4 regions of the Rhizobium sp. YAF28 genome follow, and region 1 is predicted to be linked to each of the others. Evidence: predicted binding sites of a transcription regulator. Region 1 holds the regulator's gene; each other region holds the start of a gene.
The links. Region 1 encodes PhoB, which activates phosphate uptake and scavenging genes when phosphate is short. Its sites were predicted from a motif close to TGTCATNNANCTGTCAT; they were not measured.

Region 1 (5,399 bases):
ACGGACCGCGCATCCACGGCCTCGCCAAATCCAAGGCCGACCTGGACCAGATCGTCGAGACGAGCCTGCAGCGCGCCGGCCTCTGGAATGAGGTCAAGGATCGCGTGCATGAATCCGGCACCGGCCTTTCCGGCGGTCAGCAGCAGCGTCTGTGCATCGCACGCGCCGTTGCCGTCAGCCCGGAAGTCATCCTGATGGACGAGCCCTGCTCGGCGCTCGACCCGATCGCGACTGCCAAGGTCGAAGAGCTGATCCATGAGCTGCGTGAAAACTACACCATCGTCATCGTGACGCATTCCATGCAGCAGGCCGCGCGCGTATCACAGCGTACGGCCATGTTCCACCTCGGCAACCTGGTCGAGGAAAACGACACCGACAAGATGTTCACCAATCCCGACGATCCGCGCACCCAGGACTATATCATGGGCCGGTTCGGCTGATTTTGGCGATGTGAAGCCTTCCCGATTTTCGAGGACAAAGCCCCATGGCATCGACACATATTTTTTCCGCTTACGATGACGATCTGAAATTCCTGTCCCGGCGCATTTCCGAGATGGGTGGTCTTGCCGAACAGATGGTCGGCGAGGCCGTCCGTGCGCTGGTCAACGGCGACACTGCGCTCGCCCAGAAGGTCATTTCCGACGACGTGATCCTTGATCACGCGGAACGCGAAATCAACGACAAGGCGATCGTCACGATCGCCCGTCGCCAGCCGATGGCCTCCGACCTTCGCGAGATCATGGGTTCGATCCGCATCGCCGCCGACCTCGAGCGTGTCGGCGACCTCGGCAAGAACACCGCAAAGCGCGTCATCGCCGTCCAGAGCACCGGCGTTCCGCGCAAGCTCGCCCGCGGTCTCGAGCATCTCTCCGAACTGGCGCTCGTCCAGCTCAAGGAAGTGCTCGACGTCTATACGACGCGTTCTGCGGACAAGGCCAAGTCCATCCGCGAGCGCGACGACGAGATCGACGCGATGTACACCTCGCTGTTCCGCGAACTCCTCACCTACATGATGGAAGATCCGCGCAACATCACGAGCTGCACGCATCTTCTCTTCTGCGCCAAGAACATCGAGCGCATCGGCGACCATGCGACCAACATCGCTGAGACGATCTATTACATGGCAACCGGCGCCCAGCCGGAGGGTGAGCGTCCGAAGGACGACAGCTCCAATACCGTCGGTGCGGTGACGGAGTAATCCGGACCTGCCAATTGCGTGCGCGCCCTGCGCTGGGGCGCGCAAAGGTCGCAGCCAATTCCAAGTTTCTGCATGGTCCGTTGCTTAAATCACCCCCGGTTTAAGGATCATGCATTAGGAGACTGACACGCATGATCCCAAGAGTTGCAGTTGTTGAAGATGAAGAGGCGCTGAGTGTGCTTCTCCGCTACAACCTCGAGGCTGAAGGTTTCGAGGTGGATACGATCCTCCGTGGCGACGAGGCCGAAATCCGGCTTCAGGAGCGCACGCCGGACCTGCTCATCCTTGACTGGATGCTGCCGGGCGTTTCCGGCATCGAACTCTGCCGCCGGCTGCGCATGCGGCCGGAGACCGAGCGCCTGCCGATCATCATGCTGACGGCACGCGGCGAAGAGAGCGAACGCGTTCGCGGTCTCTCGACCGGCGCGGACGACTATGTCGTCAAGCCCTTCTCCACGCCGGAACTCGTTGCCCGCGTCAAGGCGATGCTGCGACGCGCCCGTCCGGAGGTTCTCTCCACCGTTCTGAAGTGTGGTGATATCGAGCTCGATCGCGAAACCCATCGCGTTCATCGCAAGAGCCGCGAAGTGCGCCTCGGCCCGACCGAATTCCGCCTGCTCGAATTCCTGATGTCGTCGCCGGGCAGGGTCTTCTCCCGCTCGCAGCTTCTGGATGGCGTCTGGGGCCACGATATCTACGTGGACGAACGTACCGTCGACGTCCATGTCGGGCGCCTGCGTAAGGCGCTGAACTTCTCCAACATGCAGGATGTCATCCGCACCGTCCGCGGCGCGGGATATTCCATGGAAGCCTGATCCGAGTGATCGGAGGTCCAGACGGGTCGCTCGCTTGCCGGGCGGCCCGTTTGCTTATCTGGTGTCCTTCTGAAGAAACAGCGATGGGTAGGCCCGCCCTGTCCGTCGAGCTTGAAGCGACCTGTCTCGGCGAAGCACAGCTTCTTCTGGAAGCCGACACTAGGCGCCGAAAGCGAACTTCAAGAGGGTTTGCTTTCTACAGACGAATGCGTGCAAGAACTCGATCAAGAGCCTTTTGCAGAGCCACAGCGCCACCGAAATCGCGAAAGTCTTCGAGCACCTGTTCATTCAATCCGCCCTTGGTCGAATGCTCGCCGATGAGTTCATCAAAACTCGCGACAGGTTTCGAACGGGCAGCATGGGCGAGGCCGGAAAACAATTGACGGAGGTAGGCGTCGCCAGCCGTTCTCGAAAGCCCTTGGCTCTGCAGCCAGGTCGACGTCGCGTCCAGGATGCCGAAATAGGTGGCCATCAGGCAGCTCGCCACCGCGAGAAGTTCGAACTCAGGTCTGTTTTCAACCTGGATCGCCGTTCCGAGCGCCGAAAAGAGGGCGTGGGAAACCTCGTCGGGCGGGTAGATCGCAGTCGCGCCCTGAAGATCTGCGATGAACGGAAGTGGAATTGCCAGGCTCAGGCGAACTGGCTGATCGATCCACGCCAGCAGTTGATCCATTGGCGTGGCCGCGACGAAGCTGATGACATGGTGGCCCGGCCGAAATCGGAGCGAGCGGATGACCTCCTCGGCAATTTGCGGCCTCACCGCCACAAATACGAGATCGGATCGGTCGAGAACATCCTGGTTCCCCAAAGCGATCGACACATTCCGGTTTGCCGCCGCAAGGCGGGCGGCGACGCTTGCGCTGCGCGGTGACAGCACGATCGGTGTGTCGCGAAACGCTGTCTTGCCCAATCCGGTGACGACGGCCTCGGTAATCGTGCCCGTCCCGACGAACCCCATTGTCATCCGCTTTGGATCGATCTCCATTGGCACCCCTGACCGACTGTTTGCGCCGTGCTACTCCACGAGAATACCGCATCTGCATCAGAAAATCGCGTTACAGCGCCATGACCACCGTTCCATGCCAGCCTGGGGCTGAAACACATCGGTGGTGTTGGCCACGTAACTTCGCATTGTCAGGCATGGTGAACGACCGGCAGAGATCGGCCTCCGGCAGATAGTCGTGGTCAGGAGCGGTTTTCCAGTCCTCCTGTGCCGGCTAAAAAAATCACCCCTCCGCGCATAGGCGAGGAGGGGTGATGGTACGTTGCGTCTGTTGGAAGATCGCGGGTCAGGCGACCCGGACAGCCTTGCGGCGTTCGCTGACCGGCTGGTAGGCGAGGCGCTGGTGATAGTTGCAATAGGGCGAGGAATCCGGGGAGTCGCAGCCGCAGAAGTAGAAGTCGTCCTTCAGCGGATCGCCGACCGGCCACTTGCAGGTGCGCTCCGTCAGTTCCGTCAGGCCAAGGCGGCGTGAAATCGGCACGACCACATTCTTGGCCGGCACGTATTCCATTTCCTCGACCGTTTCGATCTCGATCTCTTCCTTCAGCATCGTTGCGCCCTGCTGGCGGGTAACGGTGCGGGTGGTGATGCGAGACGCATAGTTCGGGGCGCGCGGAGCCGACGTATTGCGCTTCGTTGCGCGCGCAGCGGTTGCCGTGCCGCCGGCCTTGGCGCGGCCGGGAAGACTGAGCCGGTGAACCTTGCCGATAACAGCGTTTCTACTCACTCCGCCAAGCTGCGCAGCGATCTGGCTGGCGCTCAGCCCCTCTGACCAAAGCTTCTTGAGCTTCTCGACACGCTCGTCTGTCCAGTTCATTGCCCTGTCTCCACCTTTCGCGTTGGTGATGGCAGAATCCCTCACCGTTGCCTCGGAAGTCTCCGAAGCAAGAAACGCCTGATCAATTTTGGTGACTAGTTCCGCCGCATGCAGTCTAGTAATTGAACTTTAACCTAGTGTGAGCCTGACTCTGTGACAAGAGTCGCGTGAATCCGATGAATCCGAATTCGGGGTTTTCCCCAACTTGCTTCCCCGGAGAGTCATTTCTGCAACATTAGCTGTTGATAGACCTGCAAGTCTGATTTGAGGCTTGACGCATGTGCTAAATCCTCAGTTTTGTTGACATTGCAGTGCGAAAAGTAAATAGTGCTTCCTGCCGCCGCAAGGCGGCATTTTTGATTTTTCGGGCCTGGTTTTCTTAGCCGGAGTCCGTTGCCTTAGAGCCTGACCAGGAGATTGCGCCATGGCTGAAGCCTCGCCGCTTTATGATACCTATTCTCGTGCCCCGCTGCGGTTCGAGCGAGGCGAGGGCGTGTGGCTGATCACCGAAACGGGCGAGCGATATCTGGATTTCGGCGCGGGCGTTGCCGTTACCTCCGTGGGGCATGGCAATCCGCACGTTGTGGCCGCTCTCAAGGATCAGGCCGACAAGGTCTGGCATCTCTCCAATATTTATGAAGTGCCGGGGCAGGAGAAGCTCGCCAAGCGTCTGACGGATGCCACTTTCGCCGACAAGGTGTTCTTCACCAATTCAGGCGCCGAGGCTCTCGAATGCGCCATCAAGACTGCGCGCCGCTATCAGTTCTCCAAGGGGCATCCGGAGCGCTTCCACATCATCACCTTCGATGGCGCCTTCCACGGCCGTACGCTGGCGACCATCGCCGCCGGCGGCCAGGAGAAATATCTCGAAGGTTTCGGCCCGAAGACCCCTGGTTTCGATCAGGTGCCCTTTGGCGATGTCGAGGCTGTCCGTGCCGCTATTACCGACAAGACCGCCGGCATCCTCATCGAGCCGGTGCAGGGCGAGGGCGGTGTCCGCCCAGCAACGTCCGAATTCATGAAAGCGCTCCGCCAGCTCTGCGATGAGCATGGCCTGCTGCTGATCCTCGACGAGGTGCAGACCGGCGTCGGCCGTACCGGCAAGCTCTTCGCTCATGAATGGTCGGGTATAACGCCCGACATCATGGCGGTTGCCAAGGGCATCGGCGGCGGCTTTCCGCTCGGCGCCTGCCTTGCGACGGCAGAGGCCGCTTCCGGCATGAAGGCGGGCACGCATGGTTCCACCTATGGCGGCAACCCGCTGGCCATGGCTGTCGGTAACGCGGTGCTCGATGTCATCCTGGCCGAGGGCTTCCTGCAGCATGTGCGTGATGTCACTCTCGTCTTCCGCCAGGGCCTTGCATCGCTCAAGGATCGCTATCCCGACGTGATCGAAGATATCAGGGGCGAAGGGCTGTTGCTCGGCGTCAAGGCTGCCATTCCCTCGGCAGAGCTGCTGAAGGAAATCCGCGCAGCCCATCTTCTGGCGATCCCGGCAGGCGATAATGTCATCCGCCTGCTGCCGCCGCTGGTCGTAACCGCCGAGGAGGCGCGCGAGGGTCTTTC
Region 2 (5,399 bases), 230 kb from region 1:
ATATTCGGCGGTATCTATATGTCCCGCGATCTGCTAGCCGCGTGGCGTGCGGGCGCGCCTGATCCCATCCGGTGGATCGTCATAAGCATTCATGGAATCCCGGACTGGGCCCACGAGGGTGAGGTTCGCACCGCCGAGGTTCCGTTCAGGGTCACGGACGGTGAGGCGCAGATCGTCGCGGTGCGGCAAGGGCTCGGGATCACGACGCTGCCGTGCTTCGTCGGAGATGCCGACCCGCTACTGGTGAGGGTGCCGGGTACCGACCTGCACATGTACGGAACGCTCTTCCTTCTCACACAGGGGGAGACACGCAAGACGAAGCGCGTGCGGCTCTTCACGGAGTTCGTATCAGGCAGGCTCGCCGCGTACGCTCCGCTTCTCGGGGGGCTATCCATATCGCGCGACTGACGCCCCGCAGGTCGCCTCGCGACGCTTGAAGCGCCGTCGTTCAATCCGCGCTGTTACGCCGTGTCACACCCGACGCGAGGGCCACACTACCGACGGCGACGGACTTCACCATCGCTGACGGTCTTTTTGGCAGGCTGGAGGCGCGGCTGACCTATTGCCCGCCCCTCAATGATTGCACCCAAAAAAATCAACCTCAGACAGCATGGCTAAACAGCGCCACGCAAGGTTGCTGTTTGACCTTTTCATCTCATCACTGTGAAAGTCGCTGTTCCTTAAAGCCCGAGACGCGTCTCTCCCAGGGATGACTGCCGCCAACTCATCAACCCGAGGTAATCGATGCCAATCATTACATTTGCGAATACGAAAGGAGGGGCCGGCAAGACAACGGTCGCTCTTGTTCTTGCCACAGAACTGGCTCGCCGTGGCCATCGCGTTTCCGTTCTGGATGCCGATCCCCAGCAGTGGGCCGGCCGCTGGCACCGTCTGACCGGCGACGCAGCCGAATTCGCCGTCATCTCCGGTGTCAGCGAAGATACTATCGAACAGCAGATCAAGGACCTCAAGAAGCGCGGTGGTTATATCATCATCGACTTGCCGGCCGGTCTGAGCCCGCTGATGGCGAAGGCCATCGGCTTTTCCGATCATGTAATGGTTCCGGTGCAGGGCTGCGCCATGGACGCGGTCGGCGGCGCCCAGGTGCTTGAGATCATGAAGCAGCTTGCTGCCCAGCATGATATCCGCATCCCGCATTCGGTCGTGCTGACGCGCATCAGTTCGATCATCACCACGCGTGCATTGCTGGCGGTCAAGGGTCTGCTCGCAAAGCAGCAGGTCAATGTCATCGACACGGCGCTGATCGAGCGTGCCGCCTATCGGGACATGTTCGTTTCCGGCGGCAGCCTCTACACGATGGACCCTGCCCGTGTCAGCAATCTCGACAAGGCGCAAGACAATGCCCGCTTGCTGGCAGACGATGTTCTTCGTCTCGCACCGCCGAAGGCAGCCCGCGCCAAGTCTTCCAAGAAGGCTGTTGAGCCCGTCAAAGACGCCGCTTAAGGAGCGTGAGCTTTGCCCCTTATACAGACGCCAGCAAACGGCTGCCCATCGGCAGCCGTTTCCGTTCGCGTTTTGTTCTTGACATAATAGCCAATACTGATAGGCTCCTCCTTGGTTAACAAGGAGGCGGGCGATGTAGTCCGTAGTTCAAATGCCTCATTTTCCACTCGATCCGAATGGCGCTGATCCCCGGAAATCAAGCCCTGTCGGGAAGCCTCACCACACGATCTTCTTCGCAGTTCGACCGACCCCCGAAGTGACATCCGGAGCACTGGAGGTCGCGCAATTCTACCGCGATGCCCATTTTCTGACTGGTCCTTCGCGCCCCAGCCCCGTGCTCCATGTCACGCTCAACGGCATCGGCTCTTACCGTCGGCTACCGGATGATATCGTATTCGGCGCGGAACAGATCGCCGCCGCAGTCCGTGCTGAACCCTTCGAACTTGTGCTCGACGAAGTTATGAGCTTCCGCCATCCGGGCCAGTCACAAGCCTTCGTCGTCTGCAGCAGACAAGAAAACGGGGCGCTGATGGACCTTAGGCGGCAAATTCAAGACGGTCTGTTCGAGGCCGGACTGCCCTATAATGTCGGCGGCCATCTGACGCCGCACATGACGCTGCTCTATGATCGCAAGACCGTTCTGCCTGAAAAGCTTGACCGACCTCTCCGGTGGACGATCCGGGAGTTCCTGTTGATCCACAGCATCTACGGGAAGAGCGAGCATCACGTCATCAACCGCTGGCCTCTGCTCGGCTGAGCTGCGCTTGCACCGCGGGTGGGGATTCGCATAAAACTCCCCACTCAATATGCACATGCGGAGCAAGACAGTGGACGTTTCAGAGATCATCATCCCCGGCGATACGCCCGGCATCGAATGGCGGTTGCCGGTCATGCGCTTCAGGGGAAGCAATCCGGCGGCGCCTAAGGTCTATATCCAGGCCGCATTGCATTCCAATGAACTGCCGGGAACCGCGCTGGCGCATTTTCTCTGCCTTCAACTCAGGCAATCAGAAAGCGAAGGATGGATCGCCGGCGATATCACGCTCGTGCCGCAGGCAAATCCGATCGGCGCGGCGCAATCTCATTTCGGCGAGTTGCAGGGCCGTTTCGATTTGGGATCGCGGACCAATTTCAATCGGGACTTTCCGCTGATCTCGGTTCGCGACCGGGAGGAATTGCTTGGCGGCCTTGATGATTATCCGGCTACGGATCGATTGAAGCGAGAGCTGATTCATATGGCGCTCGGGGCCGATCTGGTGCTCGATCTGCATTGCGATGATGAATCGCTGCAATATGCCTATATCGACGAAGCCTTCTGGCCGGAGGCAGCGGACCTTGCCAATGCGCTCGACATGGAAGCGGTGCTGCTTTCGGATGGCGAAAGCTCCGCCTTCGAAGAAGCGGTCGGTTTTGCCTGGAAATATGAGGTGCCGGGCGAGCGTAAGGCCAAGCTTCCGGGCAAGCTTTCGGTGACGGTGGAACTGCGCGGCCGCCGCGACGTCTATCCCGATATGGCCGAGAAAGACGCCGAAGGCCTGCTGCAGTTCCTGATCGGGCGCGGTGTTGTCAACGGCGGGGCAGCCGGAGACAAACCCTTCTCCGGACCAGCCGTGCCGCTCGACAATGTCGAGATCGTGCGTGCGCCGCAGGGCGGTACCGTGCTCTTCCACCGCAATATCGGCGAGCGTGTCTCGGAAGGAGAGCTTCTGGCGACGATCGTCACCCGGCCCGGTTTTACCGAGGGCGATATCGACATCCGGGCGCCGCAGGACGGACTGCTGCTGACCCGCACTTCCGACCGGCTGGTGCGCCGGCGCGGCGACCTGATAAAGATTGCCGCCGACAAGCCGAGCAAGGCAACGCGAAAGGCCGGCACGCTGGAAGACTGAACCAGCGTTCTTTTCCACACGCGGATGTAAGGCTCCGCGCAACTGTCACACAGGCTTCAAGAAAATCCGCCAAGCCGTTGCAGACATGTTGCGAAGGAGCTTTTATGCCGCATTACGACATTGCGATCGTCGGCGCGGGAATTGTCGGGCTGGCGCATGCGCTGGCGGCGGCAAAGCGCGGCAAACGGGTCGTCGTTATCGACCGCGACGCACAGGCAAATGGCGCCTCGGTGCGCAATTTCGGCTTTGTGACGGTGACCGGCCAGCAGGCCGGCGACTGCTGGAATAAGGCACGCCAGGCCCGCGATATCTGGGCCGAGATTGTCGACGACGCCGGCATCGACGTCCTGCAGCGCGGGCTGCTCCTTGCCGCAAGGCTCGACGAATCCGAAGCCGTGATCGACGCCTTCCTGCGCACAGAGATGGGCGAAGGCTGCGAAAGGCTGACGATCGAGGAGGCGCGGCGGCTTGTGCCGGCACTGCGGCCGGAGGCGGGGCGCTTCACACTCTATAGCCCACATGAACTGCGGGTCGAATCCCGCACGGCCGTTCCGCTGCTCGCCCGCTATCTCGAAGTCAAATATGGCATTGAGTTCCGCCGCTCGACAGCAGTGAGCGCCGTCGAGCCGCCCCGGATCGAGACGTCAACCGGCCTGATCGAGGCGGAGACGGTGGCTGTTTGCCCCGGCGACGATTTCAAGAGCCTGTTTGCGGATCGGATCGCTGCATATAACGTGACACGCTGCAAGCTGCAGATGATGCGTGTCGTGCCGGCGCAACGGGTCTCGCTCAGCACCGCCGTCATGTCTGATCTCGGTCTCGGGCGTTATCTCGGTTATGCCGAATTGCCTGAGGCGACCGCCCTGAAGGCGCGGCTTGACCGGGAATTCAAGCCGGAGCGCGAGAACGGCATCCACCTGATCATTACGCAGTCGGAAGACGGATCGCTGATCGTCGGCGACAGCCACCATTACTCCGAAACGCCCGATCCCTTTGGGCTGGAGCGGGTTGACCGGCTGACCCTCGACGAGATGGATGCCGTGCTCAACCTGCCTGGTCGCTTCATCACCGAACGCTGGATTGGCACCTATGCCTCCGCCCCGGACCGCTGGCGGTTCACCGACAAGCCTTCCGATGCGCTGCGCATCGTCGTGGTGACGGCAGGCTGCGGTGCCTCGACCGCCTTCGGTATCGGCGAGGAAACCATCGAAGATCTTTACGGGAGCGCAGCATGACGCAATTCAAGGCAGTGGTCTTCGACTGGGCCGGCACGGTCATCGATTTCGGCTCCTTCGCACCGATGGGCGCCTTTGTAGACACCTTCGGCAAGTTCGGCGTCGAGGTGACGATTGCCGACGCACGCAAGCCGATGGGGCTCCCGAAGCGTGCGCATATCGCAGCGATGTTGGCCGAACCGCATATCGCCGCCCGCTGGCAGGCGGCACAAGGCGCGCTTCCGGACGAGGCGGCCATCGACCGCGTTTACGACCTCTTCGTGCCGCTCAACGAAGCTGTCGTGACCGATTACTGCGCGCTGGTGCCCGGTGCGATCAAGACGATCGAATACCTGCGCGAACGGCAGATGAAGATCGGCTCGACGACAGGCTATACGCGCTCGATTATGGAGCGCGTGCTGCCGCTTGCCGCTGAACAGGGTTATGCACCCGATAATCTGATCTGTGCCGACGATCTGCCGCTTGGCCGGCCGACGCCGATCGGCATGTACAAATGCTTCCTCGACCTGATGGTCTATCCGGCCTCTGCCGTCCTGAAGGTCGATGATACCGAACCCGGCATTGCCGAGGGTGCCGCCGCAGGCTGCGTTACCGTTGGCGTGACGCTCTCCGGCAATGAGGCGGGTCTGACGCCTGAAGAGGTGGATGCACTTTCGCCGGAGGCGCGAGCCGAGTTGCACAAGCGGATCGGCGAGAAGCTGATTGCTGCCGGCGCCGACTACGTCATCGAGACCGTGGCCGACCTGCCAGCACTCATCGAAGAGCTCGAGGGATAAGGGCCAGACGGCGTTTGCAGCTTTCATCCAGGGTG
Region 3 (5,399 bases), on a different contig from region 1:
AATGTCCGCGACATCGATCCGGCAACGCTCGACGCGCTCCAGTCCAACGATGTCAAATGGATCCACGCCGAAAGCTTCAACCTCGACGCATTGAAACGCAAGTCGCAGCGCGTCGACGAATTCCCTGAATTCGAGATCGGCAAGGAGGTGCTGCGCGAGGCCATCGGCTGGACGCGGCTGGAGATCGAACTGGCGGTGCCCTTGCCTGCGGGCACACGCCTCGACCGTCTGCTGGCATCCGAGCTCAAGCTTTCGCGCACGCGGCTTCAGACGCTGCACGAGAACGGCCTGCTCCGGACGAATTCCGATCGCGCCGACATCCTGCGGCGGCGTATCAGGACCGGCATCGAAGTGGTGATCGATCTTGCGACCGTCGCGGATCGCGAGCTCTCCTGGGGACCCCTGGCGACCGGCAGTCCCCGCTAGCCTGTAACGCGAAGGCCCGTATGCCGGGCCTTCGTCATTTCAAAGTCCATTCCGCGCAACTGAAGGCCGTCAGTGCGATGCCGGCGACGTGGCGAGCGATACCGCCGCCTCATGCACCGGCCGCCGTCCGGGGATCCGACGCGGCTTCAGCCGGTCCTGCGATGTCAGGGGATTGTCCGCATCGATGCACCGGAAGAGTGCCTGCAGCTCCGGCTCTTCGACAAGTAATGCTGCTTCCGCCGGAGAAATCCAGATCTTCTGCCTCTCGGCATATTCGCGAAAATGCGCGGCCTCGCTCTCCAGCCGCAGCAGATGAACAGAAACCCTCAGCGGCGTCACGTGATCCTTCAGATAGGTGTAAAAGCCAATCGGCTTCTTCCTGACCCTGCCGATGATGCCAGCCTCTTCGAAAGCCTCGCGCTGGGCGCAGCGATAGGGCCTTTCCTTTCTTCCGAGATTGCCCTTCGGGATCACCCATCGTCCGGTATCGCGGCTGGTGACGAGCAATACGCTCAGCCTTCCGCCTCTCTCGACGCGGCAACAAATGGCGCCGCACTGGTCGATCTCGCGGCGGCCTGTCTTTGCCGGGGTTTCCTCATTCAATTCAGATAAATGCCTGGATAAATGCATGGTCCGCTCGTTGTCTCCTTCTCCTTGCATGGAGAATAGAGCGCAACATCCGATCGAAAATGGCGACCCCTAAAATTAGGGTATCCGATACATCGAGCGGACCCCTGCCCTTAGGCAAACAGGCTTGCAATCCCATAGCAGGCGGCCGCGATGGCAGCGGCAGCCGGCATGGTGATCACCCAGGCGATGACGATGTTGCCCGCAACACCCCAGCGCACGGCCGACAAGCGTCGCGCGGCGCCGACACCGATGATCGCTCCGGTGATCGTATGCGTCGTCGACACGGGAATGCCGAGCCAGGTCGCGGCAAACAGCGTCAGCGCCCCGCCGGTCTCGGCGCAGAACCCCTGCATCGGGTTGAGCCTGGTGATTTTCGAGCCCATCGTATGCACGATCCGCCAGCCGCCGAAGAGCGTGCCGAGCGCCATGGCCGACTGGCAGGAGATGACCACCCAGAGCGGCACATGGAAACTCGGGCCGAGCTGCCCCTGGCTGAAGAGAAGAACGGCGATGATGCCCATGGTCTTCTGCGCATCGTTGCCGCCATGTCCGAGCGAATAGAGCGAGGCCGACACGAACTGCATGAAGCGGAAGGTGCGGTCGACAGCAAAGGGCGTCTGGCGCACGAAGAGCCAGAAGACGACGAGGACGAAGAACAGCGCAAGCAGGAAGCCGATCGCCGGCGACATGAAGATCGCGCCAACCGTCTTCAACAAGCCGCCCCAGACGATGGAGCTGAAACCGACCTTCGCCCATCCTGCCCCGACAAGCCCGCCGACCAGCGCATGCGAAGACGAAGAGGGAATGCCAAACAGCCAGGTGACGATGTTCCAGACGATCGCCCCCATCAGTGCAGCAAAGATCACCTGCGGCGAGACGATGGCCGGATCGATAATGCCGGTGCCGAGCGTTTCGGCAACATGCAGGCCGAAAAACAGGAAGGCGATAAAATTGAAGAAGGCCGCCCAGCCGACGGCATATTGCGGCCTGAGAACCCGGGTGGAAACGATGGTCGCAATCGAGTTTGCCGCATCATGCAGCCCGTTCAGGAAATCGAAGAATAGCGCCACACCGATCAACCCGATCAGCAGCGGAAGGGAAAGAGAGGCTTCCATCAGACGTTCTCGATGACGACGCCGCTGATTTCATTGGCCACGTCCTCGAACCGGTCGACGATCTTTTCCAGATTGGAGTAGATCTCGCTGCCGATCATGTAGGCCATGGCATTGCCGCTGGCGCCATGCCGGCGATAGAGGTCCTTGAGCCCCTCGTCATGCAGTTCGTCGGAGCGGCCTTCGACCCGGGTGATCTCTTCGGCGATGACAGCCAGCCGCTGCGCATTCGCACCCATCTTGTTAAGAAGCGGGATTGCTTCCTCCATCAGGGCCGCCGCCTTGACGATCTCCCCGCCCATCTCCTGCATCAGCGGGTCGAAACTCGTCTGCTCGAACAGGCGGATGATCTTCACCGTCTTGTGCATCATGTCGATCGCATCATCCATGGACTGGATCAGATCCTTGATGTCGCCGCGGTCAAAGGGCGTGATGAAGCTGCGCCGGACAGCAACCAGCACTTCGCGGGTGATGTCGTCAGCCTGGTCTTCCAGTGCGATGATCTTGTCGCAATTCTCCTGAACCGCCTCGCCCTTCAACAGCTTTTCCATAGCATGGGCGGCTGCGACGACCGTCTCCGAATGCCTGCAGAACATCTCGAAGAAGCGGTCCTCCCGCGGCATCATCTTGCGAAACACGCTCATCATCTCGGGCGATCCTTCCTGAACCGGGGACTGTCGTAGAAGACTGTCATAAATCTGTCATAAAGCGTCGCAGGCAATTGATCGAAAAAGTAAAATTTGACAATGCTAGATGTCATGAAATCCCGCAAAAAAGGCGCAAAATCCTACGCCGGACCCTCAAAGCCCCTGCTGAAGCAGCTTGCAGAAAGACCCGAGAAGCTTTTCTCAGGCGCCTTTCGCCAGCAATATGGCGCGCTCTGCTTCCGTTACCGAAACGGCGGTCCCGAGACTGATCACCCCGAAATCGAAGTCCTCGTCGTCACCACGCGCGACAGCGGCCGCTGGATCATTCCCAAGGGCTGGCCGATGAAAAAGAAGAAGCCGCATGAGGCAGCCGCCATCGAGGCCTGGGAGGAAGCCGGCGTGCGCGGAACGGTGAGCAAGCAGCCGGTCGGCCGCTACACCTATCTGAAGGAGCTGGATGACGGCGACGTCGCGCCCTGCATCGTCGATATCTTCCAGATCGAAGTGGAGCATACGCAAGGGCAGTTCCGCGAAACCGGCCAACGCATGCTGGATTGGGTGAGCCCCGACGAAGCGGCACGGCGCGTGCGCGAACTCGAATTGAAATCCCTGCTCGTCGATTTTCACCCGCGGCACGGCAAGCGGCAGCGCAGGAAAAAGGCCTGAGCCGCAGGTGTTGCTGCCCGCCATTTACGGCGTGGTTTACGGTAACGTACTTCTCCCGAAATCGGGCCTGTGAAAGGCTTTTCCTCGGAAAATTGACCGAAACGGGAGAGAGCCATGAGGTGGTCAAAGCCTGCACCTGCATTAGTGCCTGTCCGCATTGCCTACCGTGCCGCCATCGCCACGCTGGCACTTGCGCTCGCCTCACAGGCCGGGGCGCAGACGGCCAAGCCGGTCACCGTCGACAATTTCGCCCGCGCCGAATCCGATCTCTATTTCAGCAATGCCGTGAAGGACGGCGGCGGCAAGACCGGTATCTTCAACCATCATCGCGAACCGATGGACATCGATCATCAGTCCGTGATCCGGGCCAACCGCGATACGCTCTATTCATCCGCTGTCATCGATCTCGATGCCGGGCCGGTCACCATCACGCTTCCGGACGCCGGCAAACGCTTCCGCTCGATGCAGATCATCAACGAAGACCATTACGTAGTCGGCGATGTGAAATATGACGCCGGCAGTTACACCTATGATCGGGCAGCGGCCGGCACGCGCTACATCCTCGTCGGCATCAGGACCCTCGTCGATCCCAACGACCCCGATGATGTCAAGCAGGTCCATAATCTCCAGAACGCTCTCACCATCAGCCAGGCAAATGCGGGAACGTTCGAGATCCCGGACTGGGACAAGGCGAGCCAGAAGAAGGTCCGTGACGCGCTGATCGTGCTGGGCACGACCATTCCGGATTTCAAGGGCGCCTTCGGGGCGAAAGATCAGGTCGACCCGATCCGCCATCTCATCGGCAGCGCCGTCGGCTGGGGCGGAAATCCCGAGAAGGACGCGATCTACCTCAACGAGACACCACCGAAGAACGACGGCAAGATGGTCTACCGGCTCTCCGTCAAGGATGTTCCCGTCGACGGCTTCTGGTCGGTCAGCGTCTACAATGGCAAAGGCTACTACGAGAAGAACAAGCTCAATGCCTATACGCTAAACAATATCACCGCTGACAAGGAAGCAGACGGCGCGGTCAAGGTGCAATTCGGCGGCTGCGACGACAAGATTGCCAATTGCTTGCCCGTAATGAAGGACTGGAATTACACTGTCCGCCTCTACCGCCCGCGCCAGCCGATCCTGGATGGAAGCTGGACATTTCCGGAGCCTCAGCCCGTGGGGAAGTGAGGAGCGGAGTATGAGGCCCTTGCTGAGAAGGATTGCAGTGGGACACCCCCTCTGCCCTGCCGGGCATCTCCCCCACAAGGGTGGAGATCGACAAGCGGCATGCTCCTCCCTCTCTCTACCAATAGCCGGGCTGCAAACGCCTATAGTTTGGGGAAGCCGATTCCCCCAGCCAATCTCCACCCTTGTGGGGGAGATGGCCGGCAGGACATAGGGGGTGATCCTTGCGCCGACACCCGCTCCTCAAGCGGGCTTCATCGAAGAATCCCGATGCCGTAAAAGCGCCGAAGGCGAAGGTCGTGGTTGAGGCGCGCGCGTGCCAACGGCCTTACTGTCGGTCGCCTCGCTTCTCCTGCGACATAAGCTGGCTGAGCGTTGCTGCCGGGATCGCATCGGCGGCATAGGTGAAGGTGCCGGATGATCTCACCTCCTCGGCCGCCCGCAGCAGTGCACCAAGTGCAGCGCGTGCAAAGGACCCGCCGACACTCACTCGCCGCACGCCTGCCGCCGAGAGTTCGGCAACGCTGTAGCGCGGCCCCTTCAGGCCCATCACCACATTGACGGGCTTGTCGACCGCGGCGCAGACGGTTCGGATCGCGTCGATATCAGGCAGACCGGGCGCATAGAGCACATCGGCGCCGGCTGCCGAGAAAGCCCGCAGCCGCTTGATCGTGTCATCGAGATCGGGTCGCTCCCAGAGAAAATTCTCCGCCCTCGCCGTCAGCAGGAAAGGCAGCTT
Region 4 (5,399 bases), on a different contig from region 1:
GGCGATTTTCTGCCGCAGGAAATCCAGCCGCTCGTTCTGGATACCAATCCATTTGTCTCGGATCGCCTTGTCCGGCCGCAGCGCACCGGAAACCATGGCCTTTGTGAAGGTATCGGCCCAGACCTCGTCGGGCTGAGCCCTATAGGCAAGGATCTCCCGGACGACAGGCGAGGAAGAATGAAAACGCAGGCGATCCATGCCGTTACCGAGCATCATTTCGCCTTGAACGAGCTGCTCGTGCGACATGGCGGAAAAGTCGGTTTGGTCGAAATAACGCTGGCCAAGGTTGCCGATCAGCCGCTCACCGTAGTAGGTCAGCAGGATACTCATCAGCTCGCTGGATTTGCGCATCAACACGGGATCATGGATCCTCGACGAAAGCGACGAGACGAGACCAAGCTGCTTCAATCCGGCCTGACCATAGATATGAACGGGGTTGCCGCCTTTGCCGTAATAACCTCGATCGACCGCCGAACGCGCCGCAACGATACGGCTGTAAGCAAGGCGGAGATCGGAAAGCTGTGACTGCAGACCGAGATCAAGTGTTTCAACGGGCGGGAGACTGGCGTTGAAACGCGCGCGTTCGCTGTCGAGCGCGCTCCGCCTTTCCATCATGGCCGCCCTGGTTATCTCGTCCGGATTGTTGATGTAGGTTCGCGTCGCGACGAGTTCCGCCAGGATCTCATTGGCAGCAATCGATCCTCCACGAGCAAGAACATCGGCAAAGAGATGGTCATTTTCGAGCGCGCGGTACTGCATGAGCGAGGAGCGGATCAACACCACTCCTTCGACAATCATGAAGACGAAGGGCAGCAGAATGGCGGCTAGTACTGCCCTTCTGATATTCTTGAATTTCAGCACTTCGAAATTCATAACTGATCCACGCGCATATACCGCCTGCAAGCGCAGCTTAGTGGAATATCTTAAAAAACTGCTAAAGCGGTCTATCCCTAGATTTCGGGACGGATAAAATCGAGTGTCTCAGAATCCATCACCCAGAGCTCGCCGGTCGAAATGTCGAACCAGGCGCCGTGAAGCTCCAGCTTGCCCTCTTCTTCAAGCGCCTTGATATCAGGGAAAGATCTGAGATTGTTGATCGAATTGCGGATGGAGACCCGCTCCAGCGCAGTCTGCCGTTCGGCCGGCGTCATGACGTTGTTGCTGCCAATCTGTTCGGCGGCAGGGCGAACGAGCGACATCCAGCGGCCGATGAAATCACCGGATGACAAAGGCTCGGCATCGGGATCGAGGGCTGCGCGGATACCGCCGCAGCGGCCATGGCCCATGACAACGATATTCTTGACCTTCAGCGCCTGCACGGCGAATTCGAGCGCTGCCGACGTGGAATGGAAATGGCCATCCGGTTCATAGGGCGGCACCATGTTGGCGACGTTGCGGATGACGAAGAGTTCGCCCGGCCCTGCGTCGAAGATCAGCTCGGGAGCAGCGCGCGAGTCGCAACAGGCAATAACGAGCGTCGTCGGGTTCTGCCCGTTTTCTGCAAGCTGCCGATACCGGTCGCGGGCATCGGCATATCGCCCGCTCATGAAGTTGCGATAACCGTCCAGCAGGGAGTTGGGGAAGCTCATCATGTCTCTGGATTAGCGCGCGCGTGAGCCAAGATCAACTGCTGCGCTGCAAAAGCCTGAGACCTATTTTTTCCGCCGCTGGGCAGGATGGACCAGGTGACGCATCTGCACCATTGCCATGGGCGTCGAAAGACTGGAGGCATCGCTTGCCAGCATCAGCTCGTTGCTGCCGCGCTTGACAGCGCGCGCCAACACTTCGAACACGCTGGCGGTCGCCAGCTGCAGCGCCTTTTCATCCTCCATTCCCGAAAGCAGGCGAGAGAGAAAAAGGGCGGCAAGCAGGTCGCCGAGCCCATTTGGTGGGTTTTCAACGACACGGTGTTCGGCAAGCAGGGCATGCCTTCCGGAGAGATAGAGATTGCCGGTGCCCCCCGCCATCATCGGCACCGCCGATGTGACCAGCATGCGTGAGGGGCCGAGCGAAAGAGCGGCCTCCATGACCGCGTTGTTGTCATCGAGTGCCGCCCCTGAAAGCCAGGCAAGTTCGTACCGGTTCGGCGTTGCGAGCGAGGCAAGCGGTATCAGATGGTCACGGATCGCCTCGGCTGTCGCTTCCGGGACGTAGAGGCCGCCGAGATCACCCATGACCGGATCGCAGACATAGAGCAGCTCCGGATTCTTCTCGCGCAAGGATGCAACGAGTTTCGCGACGGAGCGGGCCTGGGCGGCGTTGCCGAAGTAGCCCGACAAGACGGCCTTGACCTCGCCGATCCATGGCGCGCGGATGAGATCGTCAATCGCCGCCTCGAAATCGGCATCGGCGAAGGTCAGCCGTGTCGAGCGGCCATGACCGGGATGCCAGGGCAGCACGATCGTCGGCAGCGCCCAGACCTGATGGCCGAGCGTTTCCAGCGCAAAGACCGCAGCACGGTTTCCAACCGACCCCCGCACGACATGGCTGGAGATGACGATGACTGCGCCCGCTGCGTTTTCCGACATGGCATCCGAATCCGAATTTCGACCGCCGTTGATGATCTTTTTGACGAGGCGCTGTCAACCATTCTTCACGGGAGCGTGGAAATGTGCGGCGGGACGAAAAAGCCGGATAAAGTCATTTCGCCGTCGATAGGCATAAAACGACCTAAAAGCTTTCGAAATCTCTCGCCAGCATAGCCAAAAAAGCACGAAAACTACTTTTCGAAGCGCTCTTTTAAGGATTCTTTCGAAGAACCTTCTGCTACCTTGCCCACATCAAAACAATCGGGGGGATGATCCATGGCCACCAGAAACAATCCAAAACGGGAAAAGCAGATCGAGAGCGCGCGCAAAATCGCGGCCGCGACCGGCGAACCCCATCTCGATCCCGAAATTCTCTTCGGCCGTGCCAGCGGCGACGACCTCGAACTCTACACGCCGGAAATGCTTGCGCTTTCCTCCGTACACTCGGCAGCCGAGCTCGGCGCCTGGAACGGCAAGGTGCCGCGCGTCAGCATCGACACGGTCGCCGATGTCACGCCCGATGGCGTTGCAATCTCCATTCTTTCGGTGACGGATCACAATAAGCCCTTCCTCTACGAATCCGTCATGGGTGAGGTGACCAGCACCTACCGCGACATCTACATGGCAGTTCATCCGATCCTGATCCTGGAAGACGGCAAGGCTCCGGAACTCTATTCCGCCGATGTGCCGAGCGACCCGGCAAAGCGGGTGAGCCACATCCAGCTTCACATTTCGCCTCTGAGCCCCTCCCAGGCCGCCGACCTGATCAAGCGGATCAAGGCAGTACTCGAGCAGGTAGAGCTTGCCGTTTCCGACTGGAAGCCGATGCTTGCCCGCGTCGATGAAGTGATTTCAGAGCTTTCGAATTACAACGCCAGCCGCAAGAAAGCCGACCGTGACGAGGCGATCGCCTTCCTGACCTGGCTGCGTGACGAGAACTTCACCTTCCTCGGCATGCGCGACTACGTCTATTCCGGCAAGGGTCCCGATTCCAAGGTCGAACGCGACAAGGGAACAGGCCTCGGCATTCTCTCCAATCCCGAGGTTCTTGTTCTGCGCACCGGTAAGGACGCCGTGACGACGACGCCGGAAATTCTCGCCTTCCTCGATGGTCCCGATTTCCTGATCGTCACCAAAGCCAACGTGAAATCCATTGTCCATCGCCGCGCCTACATGGATTATGTCGGCGTCAAGCGCTTCGACGCACAGGGCAACGTAACGGGGGAACTCCGCATCGTTGGCCTGTTCACCTCGACAGCCTATACGTCCTCGGCCACCGAAATCCCGCTACTGCGGTCCAAAATCGAGAAGGTGAAGGAGCATTTCGGCTTCGACCCGATGAGCCACTCCGGCCGTATGCTCGACAATACGCTGGAATCCTATCCGCGCGACGACCTCTTCCAGATCGATACGCCGCTGCTCGCGACCTTTGCAGAGCAGATCAATGACCTCGCCGATCGCCCGCGCGTGCGGGTGCTGCCGCGCATCGACCATTTCGACCGTTTCGTCTCGGTCATCATCTTCGTGCCGCGCGAGGAATATGACTCGATCGTGCGCGAACGCATCGGCGCCTATCTGAAAACCGTCTATGACGGCCGTGTTTCCGCCTATTATCCGGCCTTCCCGGAAGGTGGAGTGGCTCGCGTTCACTTCATCATCGGCCGCTCGGGCGGTAAGACGCCACGCATCCATCAGGCCAAGCTCGAGGAGACGATCCGCCAGATCACCGCGCGCTGGGACAGCCGCTTCGAGATGCTCGCCGGTCCCAAGGCGCCGAAGCTCGGCGTCAGCAACGCCTTCCAGGAAGCCTTCACGCCGGATGAAGCGGTCGGCGATCTGCCCGACATCGCCGCATGCGCCGCCGGCGAGCCGATCCGCATCGAATTCTACTATCGCCAGGACGATGAACGCGGCCGCATCCTGTCGCTGAAGATCTTCCATAGCGGCGAACAGCTGCCGCTGTCGCGCCGCGTGCCTCTACTCGAAAACCTCGGCTTCAACGTCCTGAGCGAACGGACCTTCGATATCGAAGTTCCGGCCGCCGACAGCGCCATCAACATTGTCGTGCTGCACGACATGGAACTCGAGGCTCGCAGCGGTGCGGACATTGACCTCGCACGTTTTGGCGCACCGCTCGAAGAAGCCTTCGTCGCAGCCTTCAGTGACACGATCGACAATGACAGCTTCAACCGGCTGATCCTGTCGGCCGGTCTCTCGGCCCGCGAGGTTAGTGTGCTGCGCGCCTATGCGCGCTATCTGCGCCAGGCCGGCATCGCCTATTCGCAGGATTATATCGCAACCACCCTCGACAAATATCCTGTTATCGCCGCTTCGATCTTCCGCCTGTTCCACGACACGCTCGATACGAAGCTGTCGGAAAAGGCGCGTATCAAGAAGCTCGCCGAACTGCATCAGGCAATCGAAGCCGAGCTTGCCGACGTGCCGAGCCTGGATGACGACCGTATCCTGCGCCGCTATGTCAATATCGTCGATGCAACGCTGCGCACCAATTATTTCCAGCGCAATGCCGATGGGACACCGAAGGCGATGCTCGCCTTCAAGCTCGACCCGCATCTGGTCGACGGCCTGCCGGAACCGAAGCCTTTCCGTGAAATCTTCGTGTATGGCGTGGAAGTGGAAGGCGTGCATCTGCGCTTCGGCCGCGTTGCCCGTGGCGGCCTGCGCTGGTCGGACCGCGCCGAGGACTATCGTACCGAAGTTCTGGGCCTCGTGAAGGCGCAGCAGGTCAAGAATGCTGTGATCGTGCCTGTCGGTGCCAAGGGCGGTTTCTATCCCAAGAAACTGCCGATCGGCGGCAGCCGCGATGAGGTCTTCAATGCAGGCAGGGAAGCCTACAAAACCTATATCCGT

Region 2: the regulator PhoB is predicted to act here: its motif matches at 3,397-3,413, upstream of AB4Z13_RS10515 (TIGR03364 family FAD-dependent oxidoreductase).
Region 3: the regulator PhoB is predicted to act here: its motif matches at 2,857-2,873, upstream of AB4Z13_RS02405 (DUF47 domain-containing protein).
Region 4: the regulator PhoB is predicted to act here: its motif matches at 2,581-2,597, upstream of AB4Z13_RS09580 (NAD-glutamate dehydrogenase).

What each region holds. Positions count from the first base shown of each region.
Region 1 is NZ_JBFRCX010000004.1:327,825-333,223, forward strand. It holds gene pstB (phosphate ABC transporter ATP-binding protein PstB) at 1-440, shown strand, start outside; gene phoU (phosphate signaling complex protein PhoU) at 485-1,198, shown strand; gene phoB (phosphate regulon transcriptional regulator PhoB) at 1,330-2,013, shown strand; gene AB4Z13_RS11665 (pyrroline-5-carboxylate reductase) at 2,210-2,998, opposite strand; gene AB4Z13_RS11670 (GcrA family cell cycle regulator) at 3,303-3,833, opposite strand; gene AB4Z13_RS11675 (aspartate aminotransferase family protein) at 4,258-5,399, shown strand, end outside.
Region 2 is NZ_JBFRCX010000004.1:96,519-101,917, reverse strand. It holds gene AB4Z13_RS10535 (LysR family transcriptional regulator) at 1-408, shown strand, start outside; gene AB4Z13_RS10530 (AAA family ATPase) at 745-1,464, shown strand; gene AB4Z13_RS10525 (2'-5' RNA ligase family protein) at 1,721-2,221, shown strand; gene AB4Z13_RS10520 (peptidase M14) at 2,292-3,353, shown strand; gene AB4Z13_RS10515 (TIGR03364 family FAD-dependent oxidoreductase) at 3,458-4,588, shown strand; gene phnX (phosphonoacetaldehyde hydrolase) at 4,585-5,364, shown strand.
Region 3 is NZ_JBFRCX010000001.1:457,839-463,237, reverse strand. It holds gene AB4Z13_RS02420 (DUF1062 domain-containing protein) at 1-426, shown strand, start outside; gene AB4Z13_RS02415 (NUDIX hydrolase) at 496-1,029, opposite strand; gene AB4Z13_RS02410 (anion permease) at 1,167-2,171, opposite strand; gene AB4Z13_RS02405 (DUF47 domain-containing protein) at 2,171-2,815, opposite strand; gene AB4Z13_RS02400 (NUDIX hydrolase) at 2,927-3,481, shown strand; gene AB4Z13_RS02395 (DUF1254 domain-containing protein) at 3,638-4,663, shown strand; gene AB4Z13_RS02390 (isocitrate lyase/PEP mutase family protein) at 4,989-5,399, opposite strand, start outside.
Region 4 is NZ_JBFRCX010000003.1:391,671-397,069, forward strand. It holds gene AB4Z13_RS09565 (GGDEF domain-containing protein) at 1-858, opposite strand, end outside; gene AB4Z13_RS09570 (carbonic anhydrase) at 951-1,592, opposite strand; gene pdxY (pyridoxal kinase PdxY) at 1,653-2,528, opposite strand; gene AB4Z13_RS09580 (NAD-glutamate dehydrogenase) at 2,805-5,399, shown strand, end outside.